Linked DNA regions of Microterricola viridarii. The protein of the gene in region 1 interacts with the protein of each later gene in a pairwise test. Links are inferred from orthologs where the notes say so. Each region holds a gene or a part of one and is shown on either strand. Other genes may lie near its edges.

Region 1 (2,997 bases):
ACGAGCGCGGCGACGAGCATGCCGACGCCGGCGCGCTTCGGTGCGGCTGCGGCCGCGGGCTGGTGGCCGGGTCCGGTCGGGCCGCCGGGACCGGCGGGGCCGCCGAGGCCGAAGGCGGCGCCGTTCAGCGGAACGGTCGGCTGGGTGTGCTGCTGGCCGGGGTACTGCGCGTGCTGGGCCTGCTGCGGGTAGCCCGCCTGCGCGGGCTGCCCGGTGTGCTGGCCGGCGTAGGGCTGCGGCGGGGTGTTCGGCGCGTAGACGGTGGCGTTGGGCGCGGCGGCGCCGTACGGGGGGTGCGCGGGGGCAGCGGGAGCGGCCGGGGCTGCGGGAGCCGGCTGTGCCGTCGCGGCCGGGGCAGCTGCGGGAACGGCAGGCTCGGGCGTGGTTGCGGCCGGAGCGGCCGGCGCCGCTGCGGGAGCTTCGTGGGCGGGAGCTTCGTGGGCGGGAGCGGCTGCGGGAACCGCCGGCTGGGCGTCTGCGACGGGAGTCGTCTGCACGGCGTCCGCCGGGGTGGCGGCCGGGGCGGGGGTCTGAGCGGGAGCCTGTGCGGCGGCGTTGTCCGCGGACTCCGGCTGGGCCGCGTCCTGGTTGTAGTTCTCGGTCATGGGTTGCTCCTTCCAAGCAAGCTCAAGCATCCACCCGGCCCCTGTGCAATCTTTATGGGAAAGCTGAGAGCCACCTTGGGATCGGTTGAGGCTTGGCCGAGCAGTCGCGACGATGGGATTCGCCTACTCATGCCACTCGCCAGCGTACTCTGATGGGACTGCGCAACCGCAGTGAGCGTGAGCAGACTGAGCAGACAGGATTCCGATGAGCGCACTCGCCCCGTGGCAGCGCACCGCTGCCGGTGCAGGACTCCTCGCCGCAGACGGCAGCGTCGCGGCGACGATCTTCGCCGAGATGAGCGCGCTGGCCCAGCGCACCGGCGCCATCAACCTCGGCCAGGGCTTCCCCGACGAGGACGGGCCGGAGGAGGTCCTCGAGGCGGCGCGGCGCGCGATCAGCGACGGCGTGAACCAGTACCCGCCCGGCCGCGGCCAGCGGGTGCTGCTCGAGGCCATCGCCGAACACCAGAACCGCTTCTACGGCATCCGCCTCGACCCCGAGCGGGAGGTGCTCGTGACGGCGGGCGCCACCGAGGCCATCGCGGCGACCATCCTCGCCTACGTACGGCCCGGCGACGAGGTGCTCACCCTCGAGCCGTTCTACGACTCCTACGCGGCCACGATCGCCCTGGCCGGCGGCGTGCACACGACGGTGCCGCTGCGCTCCCCCGACTTCCAGCCCGACCTGGACGAGCTGCGCGACGCGGTCAACGAGCGCACGCGGATCATCCTCGTGAACACGCCGCACAACCCGACCGGCGCCGTGCTGCCGCGGGAGACGCTCGAGCTGATCGTCGAGCTCGCGCACACCCACGACGCGCTGATCGTCACCGACGAGGTGTATGAGCACCTCACCTTCGAGACGCCGCACCTGCCGATCGCGACGCTGCCGGGGGCCCGCGAGCGCACCATCAGCATCGGCTCGGCCGGCAAGACGTTCAACACGACCGGCTGGAAGATCGGCTGGGTGAGCGCATCCGCCGAGCACATCACGGCGATCCTGGCCGTCAAGCAGTTCCTCACCTATGTCAACGGCGCGCCGTTTCAGCCGGCCGTCGCCGTCGGGCTCGGCCTGCCGGACGCCTTCTTCACCGGCATCGCGGCGACGTTGGCCGCCAAGCGCGACGTGCTCTCGGCCGGGCTGCTGCGGGCGGGCTTCACCGTGTCCCGGCCGGCGGGCGGATATTTCGTGGTGGCGGATGCCGCGCCGCTCGGTTTCGACGACGGCGCCGAGCTCTGCCGAGCGCTGCCGGGGCTCGTCGGGGTCGTCGCCGTTCCGATCACCGCGTTCGTGCACGCGGAGCGCCGAGCCGGCTACTCCTCGCTGCTGCGCTTCGCCTACTGCAAGAAGTTCGACCTGTTGGAGCGGGCCGCGGTGCAGCTGAGCGGGCTCAGCGCGCGCTGACGGCGAAGCGGCGGAGCTCGAGCGCCGGGTTCAGGCGGCGCACGGACTCCAGGCGCTCCCGGCTGATCCAGGCGAGGGCGACATCCGTCGACTCGCCGATCGTCGCCAGCTCGACGCCCATCGGGTCGATGACGAAGCTGTTGCCGACGCCGACGGGCGGGGCGTGGTCGGCTGCGGCCAGGTAGACCGTGTTCTCGAGGGCGCGCGCCGTACAGAGGGTGCGCCAGTGCGCCTCCTTGAGCGGGCCGCGCACCCACTCGGCTGGCACGAGCACCAGCTCGGCGCCGGCGTCGACGAGGCGGCGGGTCACCTCGGGGAAGCGGACGTCGTAACAGGTCTGCAGGCCGACGCGCAGCCCGCCGAGCTCGAACAGCTCGGGCTCGGTGATGACTCCGGCCTCGACCCAGTCGGATTCGCGCATGCCGAAGGCGTCGTAGAGGTGCAGTTTGCGGTAGCGGGCGACGAGGCCGGCGTTCGGCGCGAGCGCGACGACGGTGTTGCGCACGCGGCCGTGCGCACTGGCCGTCGCCTCGCTGCCTGTCTCGACGAGCCCGGCCACGATGTGGCAGCCAGTGTCGGCGGCCAGGGCGGCGAGCGCCCGCACGAAGGGTCCGTCGAGCGGCTCGGCCGCGGCCACCCACTCGGGGCCCATGGTCGGGGTGAAGAAGCTGGAGTACTCGGGGAAGACGACGAGGCTGGCCCCGCGGGAGGCGGCGAGCCGCGTCATCCGCTCGATCTCGGCCAGATTCGCCGCCGTGTCGGCCCCGGGCGCGAACTGGGCGACGGCCACCGCGATCTCTGCACTCATGGCCACAGCCTACTGCGGCGCCCCGAGCCGGAGGCCGCCGGGGCGGCGTCAGCGGGATTGCAGCGCGAAGGCGACCGTGAAGCAGACGAAGGCCAGGACCGCCGCCGTCGAGCGGTACACGTCGATGGCCTCCCAGCGGCGGACCACGGTCTTCCAGTCGGCCGGCGGGGCGCCCAGCG
Region 2 (4,152 bases), 1.0 Mb from region 1 along the record:
TCCACCTGGAGACCGGGCGCACCCACCAGATCCGCGTGCACATGGCCGCCCAGCGCCACCCCTGCGTCGGGGACTCCATGTACGGCGCCGACCCGACGCTCTCGGCCCGCCTCGGCCTGGAGCGCCAGTGGCTGCACGCCGTGCAGCTCGGCTTCAACCACCCGGCGACGGGGGAGTGGGTCAGCTTCCGCACCGAGTACTCTCCGGACCTGCAGCACGCACTCGCCGTGCTCTCCGCCTAGGCCACCACCCAGCACCACCCGCTTTCGAATCAGTCGGAGACACACGTGACAGCAGCAAACGACTCCTTCGTACACCTCCACGTGCACAGCGAGTACTCGATGCTGGACGGCGCCGCGCACATCAAGCCGCTGATGGAAGCCGTGGTCGCCGAGAAGATGCCGGCCATCGCCGTCACCGACCACGGCAACATGTTCGGCGCGTTCGACTTCTGGAACCAGGCCACCGCGGCCGGGGTGAAGCCGATCATCGGCACCGAGGCCTACGTCACCCCCGGAACCGCGCGCGGGGACCGCACCCGCGTCAAGTGGGGCACCGGCGCGCAGGGCGAGGACGACGTCTCCGGCTCCGGCGCGTACACCCACATGACGCTGCTCTCGGAGACCACCGAGGGCATGCACAACCTGTTCCGGATGTCGTCCAAGGCCTCCATCGAGGGGTACTACTTCAAGCCGCGCATGGACAGGGAGCTGCTCTCCGAGTACGCCAAGGGCGTCATCGCCACGACCGGCTGCGCCGGTGGCGAGGTGCAGACGCGGCTCCGGCTCGGCCAGTACGAGGAGGCCAAGAAGGCCGCGGGCGACTTCCGCGACATCTTCGGCAAGGAGAACTTCTTCGTCGAGGTGATGGACCACGGCATCGACGTCGAGCGGCGCACCATCAGCGAGCTGCTGCGGCTGGCCAAGGAGCTCGACCTGCCGCTCGTGGCCACCAACGACCTGCACTACACGCACGCCCACGACGCCACCGCGCACGCGGCGCTGCTCTGCGTGCAGTCCGGCTCGACCCTGGACGACCCGAACCGCTTCAAGTTCGACGCCGATGAGTTCTACCTCAAGAGCGCCGCGCAGATGCGGCACCTGTTCCGCGACAACATCGAGGCGTGCGACAACACGCTGCTGATCGCCGAGCGCTGCGACGTCAAGTTCGACACCGAGACCAGCTACATGCCCCGCTTCCCGGTGCCGGAGGGCGAGACGGAGGACACCTGGTTCGCCAAGGAGGTCGACGCCGGCCTCGCCGTGCGCTACCCGAACGGGATCCCCGACCCCGTGCGCAAGCAGGCCGACTACGAGACCGGCGTCATCCTGCAGATGGGCTTCCCCGGCTACTTCCTCGTCGTCGCCGACTTCATCAACTGGTCCAAGCGCAACGGCATCCGCGTCGGCCCCGGCCGCGGCTCGGGCGCCGGATCGATGGCCGCCTACGCCATGGGCATCACCGACCTGGACCCGCTGGTGCACGGCCTCATCTTCGAGCGCTTCCTCAACCCGGAGCGCGTATCCATGCCCGACTTCGACGTCGACTTCGATGATCGTCGCCGCGGCGAGGTCATCAAGTACGTCACGGAGAAGTACGGCTCGGAGCGCGTCGCCCAGATCGTCACCTACGGAACCATCAAGGCCAAGCAGGCGCTGAAGGACTCCTCCCGCGTGCTCGGCTTCCCCTTCGGCATGGGCGACAAGCTCACCAAGGCGATGCCGCCGCCCGTCATGGGCAAGGACATCCCGCTCACCGGCATCTTCGACAAGTCGCACCCGCGCTACAAGGAGGCCGCCGACATCCGCGCGGTCGTCGAGACCGACCACGAGGCCAAGACCGTCTTCGAGACGGCCCTTGGCCTCGAGAACCTCAAGCGCCAGTGGGGCGTGCACGCCGCCGGCGTGATCATGTCCAGCGACCCCCTGATCGACATCATCCCGATCATGAAGCGGGAGCAGGACGGCCAGATCGTCACCCAGTTCGACTACCCGGCCGCCGAGGCGCTCGGGCTGATCAAGATGGACTTCCTCGGCCTCCGCAACCTCACCATCGTCTCGGACGCCCTCGACAACATCGAGCTGAACCGCGGCCACCGGCTCGTGCTGGAAGACCTGGCCCTCGACGACGTCGGTGCCTACGAGCTGCTCGCCCGCGGCGACACACTCGGCGTGTTCCAGCTCGACGGTGGGCCCATGCGCGGCCTGCTGCGCCTGATGAAGCCCGACAACTTCGAGGACATCTCGGCCGTGCTGGCCCTGTACCGCCCGGGCCCGATGGGCGCGGACTCGCACACCAATTACGCCCTGCGCAAGAACGGCCTGCAGCCGATCACGCCGATCCACCCCGAGCTGGCCGACGCCCTCGAGGACGTGCTCGGCGGCACCTACGGCCTCATCATCTACCAGGAGCAGGTGATGTCGATCGCGCAGAAGGTCGCCGGCTTCTCGCTCGGCCAGGCCGACATCCTGCGCCGCGCCATGGGCAAGAAGAAGAAGTCAGAGCTCGACAAGCAGTACGAGGGCTTCCGCGCCGGCATGCACGCGAACGGCTTCACGGATGCCGCGGTGAAGGCGCTCTGGGACATCCTGCTGCCCTTCTCCGACTACGCCTTCAACAAGGCCCACTCGGCCGCCTACGGCGTCGTCTCCTACTGGACGGCGTACCTCAAGGCGCACTACCCGGCCGAGTACATGGCCGCGCTGCTGACCAGCGTCGGCGACTCCAAAGACAAGATGGCCATCTACCTCAACGAGTGCCGCCGCATGGGCATCAAGGTGCTGCCGCCGGACGTCAACGAGTCGATCGGCTTCTTCGCCGCCGTCGGCACCGACATCCGCTTCGGCCTCGGCGCCGTGCGCAACGTCGGCTCCAACGTCGTCGAGGGCATCCGTGCCGCACGCGAGGCGAAGGGCCGCTTCGAGGGCTTCCACGACTACCTGCGCAAGGTGCCCATCCACGCCACCAACAAGCGCACCGTCGAGTCGCTGATCAAGGCCGGGGCGTTCGACTCGCTCGGCTCCACCCGCCGCGCCCTGATCGAGGTTCACGAGTCGGCCGTCGAGTCGGCCGTCAAGATCAAGCGCGACGAGGAGAACGGCAACGTCGGCTTCGACTTCGACAGCCTGTTCGAGGAGGTCGGCGAGGCGCCGTCCTCCGACGTGCCAGAGCGCCCGGAGTGGGCCAAGAAGGACAAGCTCGCCTTCGAGCGGGAGATGCTCGGCCTCTACGTCTCCGACCACCCGCTGGCCGGCCTCGAGGTGCCGCTGGCCAAGCACGCCAGTATCTCCATCGCCGAGCTGATGGCCTCCGAGACGATCGAGGACGGCGAGACCGTCACCGTCGCCGGGCTCGTCACCAGCGTGCAGCATCGCACCGCGAAGAACTCCGGCAACCAGTACGGCATGATCACCGTCGAGGACTTCGGCGGCGAGATCACGATCATGTTCATGGGCAAGGGCTACCAGGAGTTCGCCCCGATGCTGGTCGCCGACTCCATCGCGGTCGTCCGCGGCCGGGTCAGCATGCGCGACGACGGCATGAACCTGCACGCCTTCAGCATGATGATGCCGGACATGGGCCAGGACGAGGTCGAGGGCACCGTCAACATCTCGATGCCCGACATCCGCGCCACCCCGGACACGGTGACGGCCCTCGACGAGATCCTCAGCAGGCACGCCGGCGAGAACGAGGTGCGGCTGAAGCTCACCCGCGGCGGCACCGCCCGCGTGTTCGAGCTGCCGCGGCACTCCGTCAAGGTGACGGCAGACCTCTACGGCGAGCTGAAGAGCCTGCTCGGCCCGAACTGCCTGCTCTAGTCGCCCCGTCCGCTCCCGTCCGCGCCCGCCCGTTGCCACGGGCCCACCCAGTTGCCGCAAATTGGCGGTTGCGCCTCGCTGCACCGCCGATTTGCGGCAACTGGGCGCGGGTGGGGGCGCGGGCGCGGGTGGGGGTGGGGGCGCGGGGGGCTCAGACGATCTCGCCGGGCGTGCGGTAGGCGCCCTCGTGGTAGAGCAGCGGGGCGTCCTCCCGGCCCAGCTCGCCCTCCTCGACCTGCATGATGACGACCGCGTTGTTGTGCGCGGAGACGCGTTCCAGGATGCGCCCGCTCATCCAGGCGGTGACATCGTTCAGCACGGGGAGGCCGTGCGG
Region 3 (3,024 bases), 720 kb from region 1 along the record:
ACGATCGTGCCCCTGATTCTCGTGCTCGGCTTCTTCGCCTTCACCGCACGTGACCAGGCCGCCATCGAGACGCCGTACGCGGATCCCGATGTCAAGGTCCAGGTCATGGCCAAGCAGTGGGCGTGGGACTTCAACTACACCGACGAGGACGTCTACTCGCCCGGCATCCAGGCACAGCCCGCCGACGGCGGCGAGCCCGGCGCCATCGACGAGGCCGGACTCCCGACGCTCGTGCTGCCCGTCGACAAGGAGATCGAGATCCGTCTCGACAGCCGCGACGTCATCCACTCGTTCTGGGTCATCGACTTCTTGTACAAGAAGGACATGTTCCCCGGCAAGTCGAACTACATGTACGTGACCCCCACCAAGGAGGGCACCTACAAGGGCAAGTGTGCCGAGCTCTGCGGCGAGTACCACTCGCTCATGCTATTCAACGTCGAGGTCGTTTCCCAGGCCGAGTACGACGACTACATCCAGTCGCTCCGCGACGCCGGTCAGGAAGGCCAGCTTGGCTTCGAATTCGATCGCAACCAGAACCTGCCGGGTACCGGGGCGCCCGAGCTCAAGGAGGAACACTAGGCCATGAGCACCACCACAGCACCCGCTCCGACCGCGGCGCCGCTCGGCGCCTCGAAGGTCGAGCACAAGGGCAACATCATGGTCAAGTGGATCACCTCCACTGACCACAAGGTCATCGGGTACATGTACCTGATCACCTCGTTCATCTACTTCTGCATCGGCGGCGTGATGGCCCTCATCATCCGCGCGCAGTTGTTCGCTCCGGGCCTCGAGATCGTGGCCACCAAGGAGCAGTACAACCAGCTGTTCACCATGCACGGCACGATCATGCTGCTCATGTTCGCGACGCCGCTGTTCGCCGGTTTCGCCAACGTGCTCATGCCGCTGCAGATCGGCGCACCCGACGTCGCGTTCCCGCGACTGAACGCGTTCGCCTACTGGCTGTTCAGCTTCGGTAGCCTGATGGCCGTCGCCGGCTTCCTCACCCCGCAGGGTGCGGCATCCTTCGGCTGGTTCGCCTACCAGCCGCTGGCGTCCACGACGTTCTCGCCGGGTCTCGGCGGCAACCTCTGGATGCTCGGCCTCGGACTCAGCGGTTTCGGAACCATCCTCGGTGCGGTGAACTTCATCACCACGATCATCACGATGCGCGCGCCGGGCATGACCATGTTCCGCATGCCGATCTTCACCTGGAACACGCTGGTCACCTCGATCCTCGTCCTGATGGCGTTCCCGGTTCTCGCCGCCGCCATGCTGGCCGCAGCGGGCGACCGCGTCTTCGAGATGCACATCTACGACCCGGCCAACGGCGGCGTCATCCTCTGGCAGCACCTGTTCTGGTTCTTCGGCCACCCCGAGGTGTACATCATCGCGCTGCCGTTCTTCGGCATCGTCTCCGAGGTCTTCCCGGTGTTCAGCCGCAAGCCGATCTTCGGATACAAGACGCTGGTGTACGCGACGATCGCGATCGCCGCCCTCTCCGTCACCGTGTGGGCCCACCACATGTACGTCACCGGCTCCGTGCTTCTGCCCTTCTTCTCGCTGATGACAATGCTCATCGCCGTGCCGACGGGTGTGAAGATCTTCAACTGGATCGGTACCATGTGGCGAGGGTCGTTGACGTTCGAGACCCCCATGCTCTGGGCTATCGGCTTCCTCGTGACCTTCACCTTCGGTGGCCTCACCGGTGTCATCCTGGCCTCGCCGCCGCTGGACTTCCACGTCTCCGACACCTACTTCGTCGTCGCCCACTTCCACTACGTCGTCTTCGGCACCGTCGTGTTCGCCATGTTCAGTGGCTTCTACTTCTGGTGGCCCAAGTGGACCGGAAAGATGCTCAACGAGCGTCTCGGCAAGTGGCACTTCTGGCTGCTGTTCCTCGGCTTCCACACGACCTTCCTCGTGCAGCACTGGCTCGGCGTCGTGGGCATGCCCCGTCGCTACGCCAGCTACCTGCCGAGCGATGGCTTCACCTGGATGAACGAGCTCTCCACCATTGGCTCGATGGTGCTGGCCGCGTCGATGATCCCGTTCTTCCTGAACGTGTACGTCACCGCGCGCAACGCTCCGAAGGTCACCGTCAACGACCCCTGGGGTTACGGCGGATCGCTGGAGTGGGCCACCTCGTGCCCGCCGCCGCGCCACAACTTCACGTCGATCCCGCGGATCCGCTCCGAGCGCCCCGCCTTCGACCTGAACCACCCCGAGGCAGCCCTCCCGATTGGCATCGGCCCGGCTAAGGACGCACCCGATGCGCCCACCTTCGACGCCGCTTCGGAGAGGATCAAGTAATGCGCGTCAATTCCGTAATGCTCTGGATCTTGACGGTCTTCTTCGCACTCGTCGCCGTGCTCTACGGCGTCTGGACGGCCATCGACTACGGCCACCTCGAGTGGGTCGGCACCATCGCGATCGCCCTCTGTGGTGTTCTCACCGGCTTCGTCGCCTTCTACCTTGACCGCGTCTACGCGGCCCAGGGCGGCGAGCTGCCCGAGGACCGCCTCGACTCGAACATCGACGATGGAGACGCCGAGCTCGGCTTCTTCAGCCCGTGGAGCTGGTGGCCGATCATGGTCGCCGCCTCGCTGACGCTGTTCATGCTCGGCCTGGCCGCCGGATTCTGGATGTCGTTCATCGCCGTCGGAATCCTGGTCATCAGCCTCGTCGGCTGGGTCTACGAGTACTACCGCGGACTCTTCGCCCGCTAGGCCACACGCACCACAGGGAAGGCCCCATCGTGACGAATCACGATGGGGCCTTCGCTCTGTTAACGGGCCGGCTGCCGCCATCGACGAGCGGCTGCCGATCAGCGGAGCTTCTCCATGCAGCACAGGTCGCAGAACGTGGCAACGGCGCCACCCACCACAGCGCGGCGGCAGGCGTCGACGGGCCGCCGCGTTCGCGACCAGGCGCGTAGCTCAGCCAGCAGTGCTGCGCTCCGTGACGCGGGGCGCGGAACGGCGGGGGAGCCGGCAGGCGCCCACTCGGGTGCCCCGGCGCAGGGGG

Evidence for each region.
Region 2: the proteins of BLT62_RS07025 (region 1) and dnaE interact in binary tests that used the Escherichia coli proteins (3 or more experiments, as listed by UniProt). The link is inferred for Microterricola viridarii from one-to-one orthologs.
Region 3: the proteins of BLT62_RS07025 (region 1) and ctaD interact in binary tests that used the Escherichia coli proteins (3 or more experiments, as listed by UniProt). The link is inferred for Microterricola viridarii from one-to-one orthologs.

What each region holds. Positions count from the first base shown.
Region 1 is NZ_LT629742.1:1,545,586-1,548,582, reverse strand. The notes cover bases 63-2,910. They hold BLT62_RS07025 (aminotransferase class I/II-fold pyridoxal phosphate-dependent enzyme), read left to right. Parts: upstream 63-810; coding sequence 811-2,010; downstream 2,011-2,910. Other genes in these bases: BLT62_RS07015 (anthrone oxygenase family protein), read right to left, coding at 2,867-2,910; BLT62_RS07020 (carbon-nitrogen hydrolase family protein), read right to left, coding at 1,997-2,818; BLT62_RS07030 (S1C family serine protease), read right to left, coding at 63-605. In the rest of the region: more of BLT62_RS07030, read right to left, coding at 1-62; more of BLT62_RS07015, read right to left, coding at 2,911-2,997. UniProt on the Escherichia coli protein: Shows aminotransferase activity with methionine and histidine as substrates, and to a lesser extent also with phenylalanine.
Region 2 is NZ_LT629742.1:2,557,285-2,561,436, reverse strand. Bases 16-4,018 are described here. They hold dnaE (DNA polymerase III subunit alpha), read left to right. Parts: upstream 16-341; coding sequence 342-3,818; downstream 3,819-4,018. Other genes in these bases: BLT62_RS11725 (flavin reductase family protein), read right to left, coding at 3,970-4,018; BLT62_RS11735 (RluA family pseudouridine synthase), read left to right, coding at 16-242. Also shown: more of BLT62_RS11735, read left to right, coding at 1-15; more of BLT62_RS11725, read right to left, coding at 4,019-4,152. UniProt on the Escherichia coli protein: DNA polymerase III is a complex, multichain enzyme responsible for most of the replicative synthesis in bacteria. This DNA polymerase also exhibits 3' to 5' exonuclease activity. The alpha chain is the DNA polymerase catalytic subunit.
Region 3 is NZ_LT629742.1:2,261,979-2,265,002, reverse strand. What follows is about bases 72-2,946. They hold ctaD (aa3-type cytochrome oxidase subunit I), read left to right. Parts: upstream 72-582; coding sequence 583-2,310; downstream 2,311-2,946. Other genes in these bases: BLT62_RS10410 (cytochrome c oxidase subunit 4), read left to right, coding at 2,310-2,726; ctaC (aa3-type cytochrome oxidase subunit II), read left to right, coding at 72-579. Also shown: more of ctaC, read left to right, coding at 1-71. UniProt on the Escherichia coli protein: Cytochrome bo(3) ubiquinol oxidase is the terminal enzyme in the aerobic respiratory chain of E.coli that predominates when cells are grown at high aeration.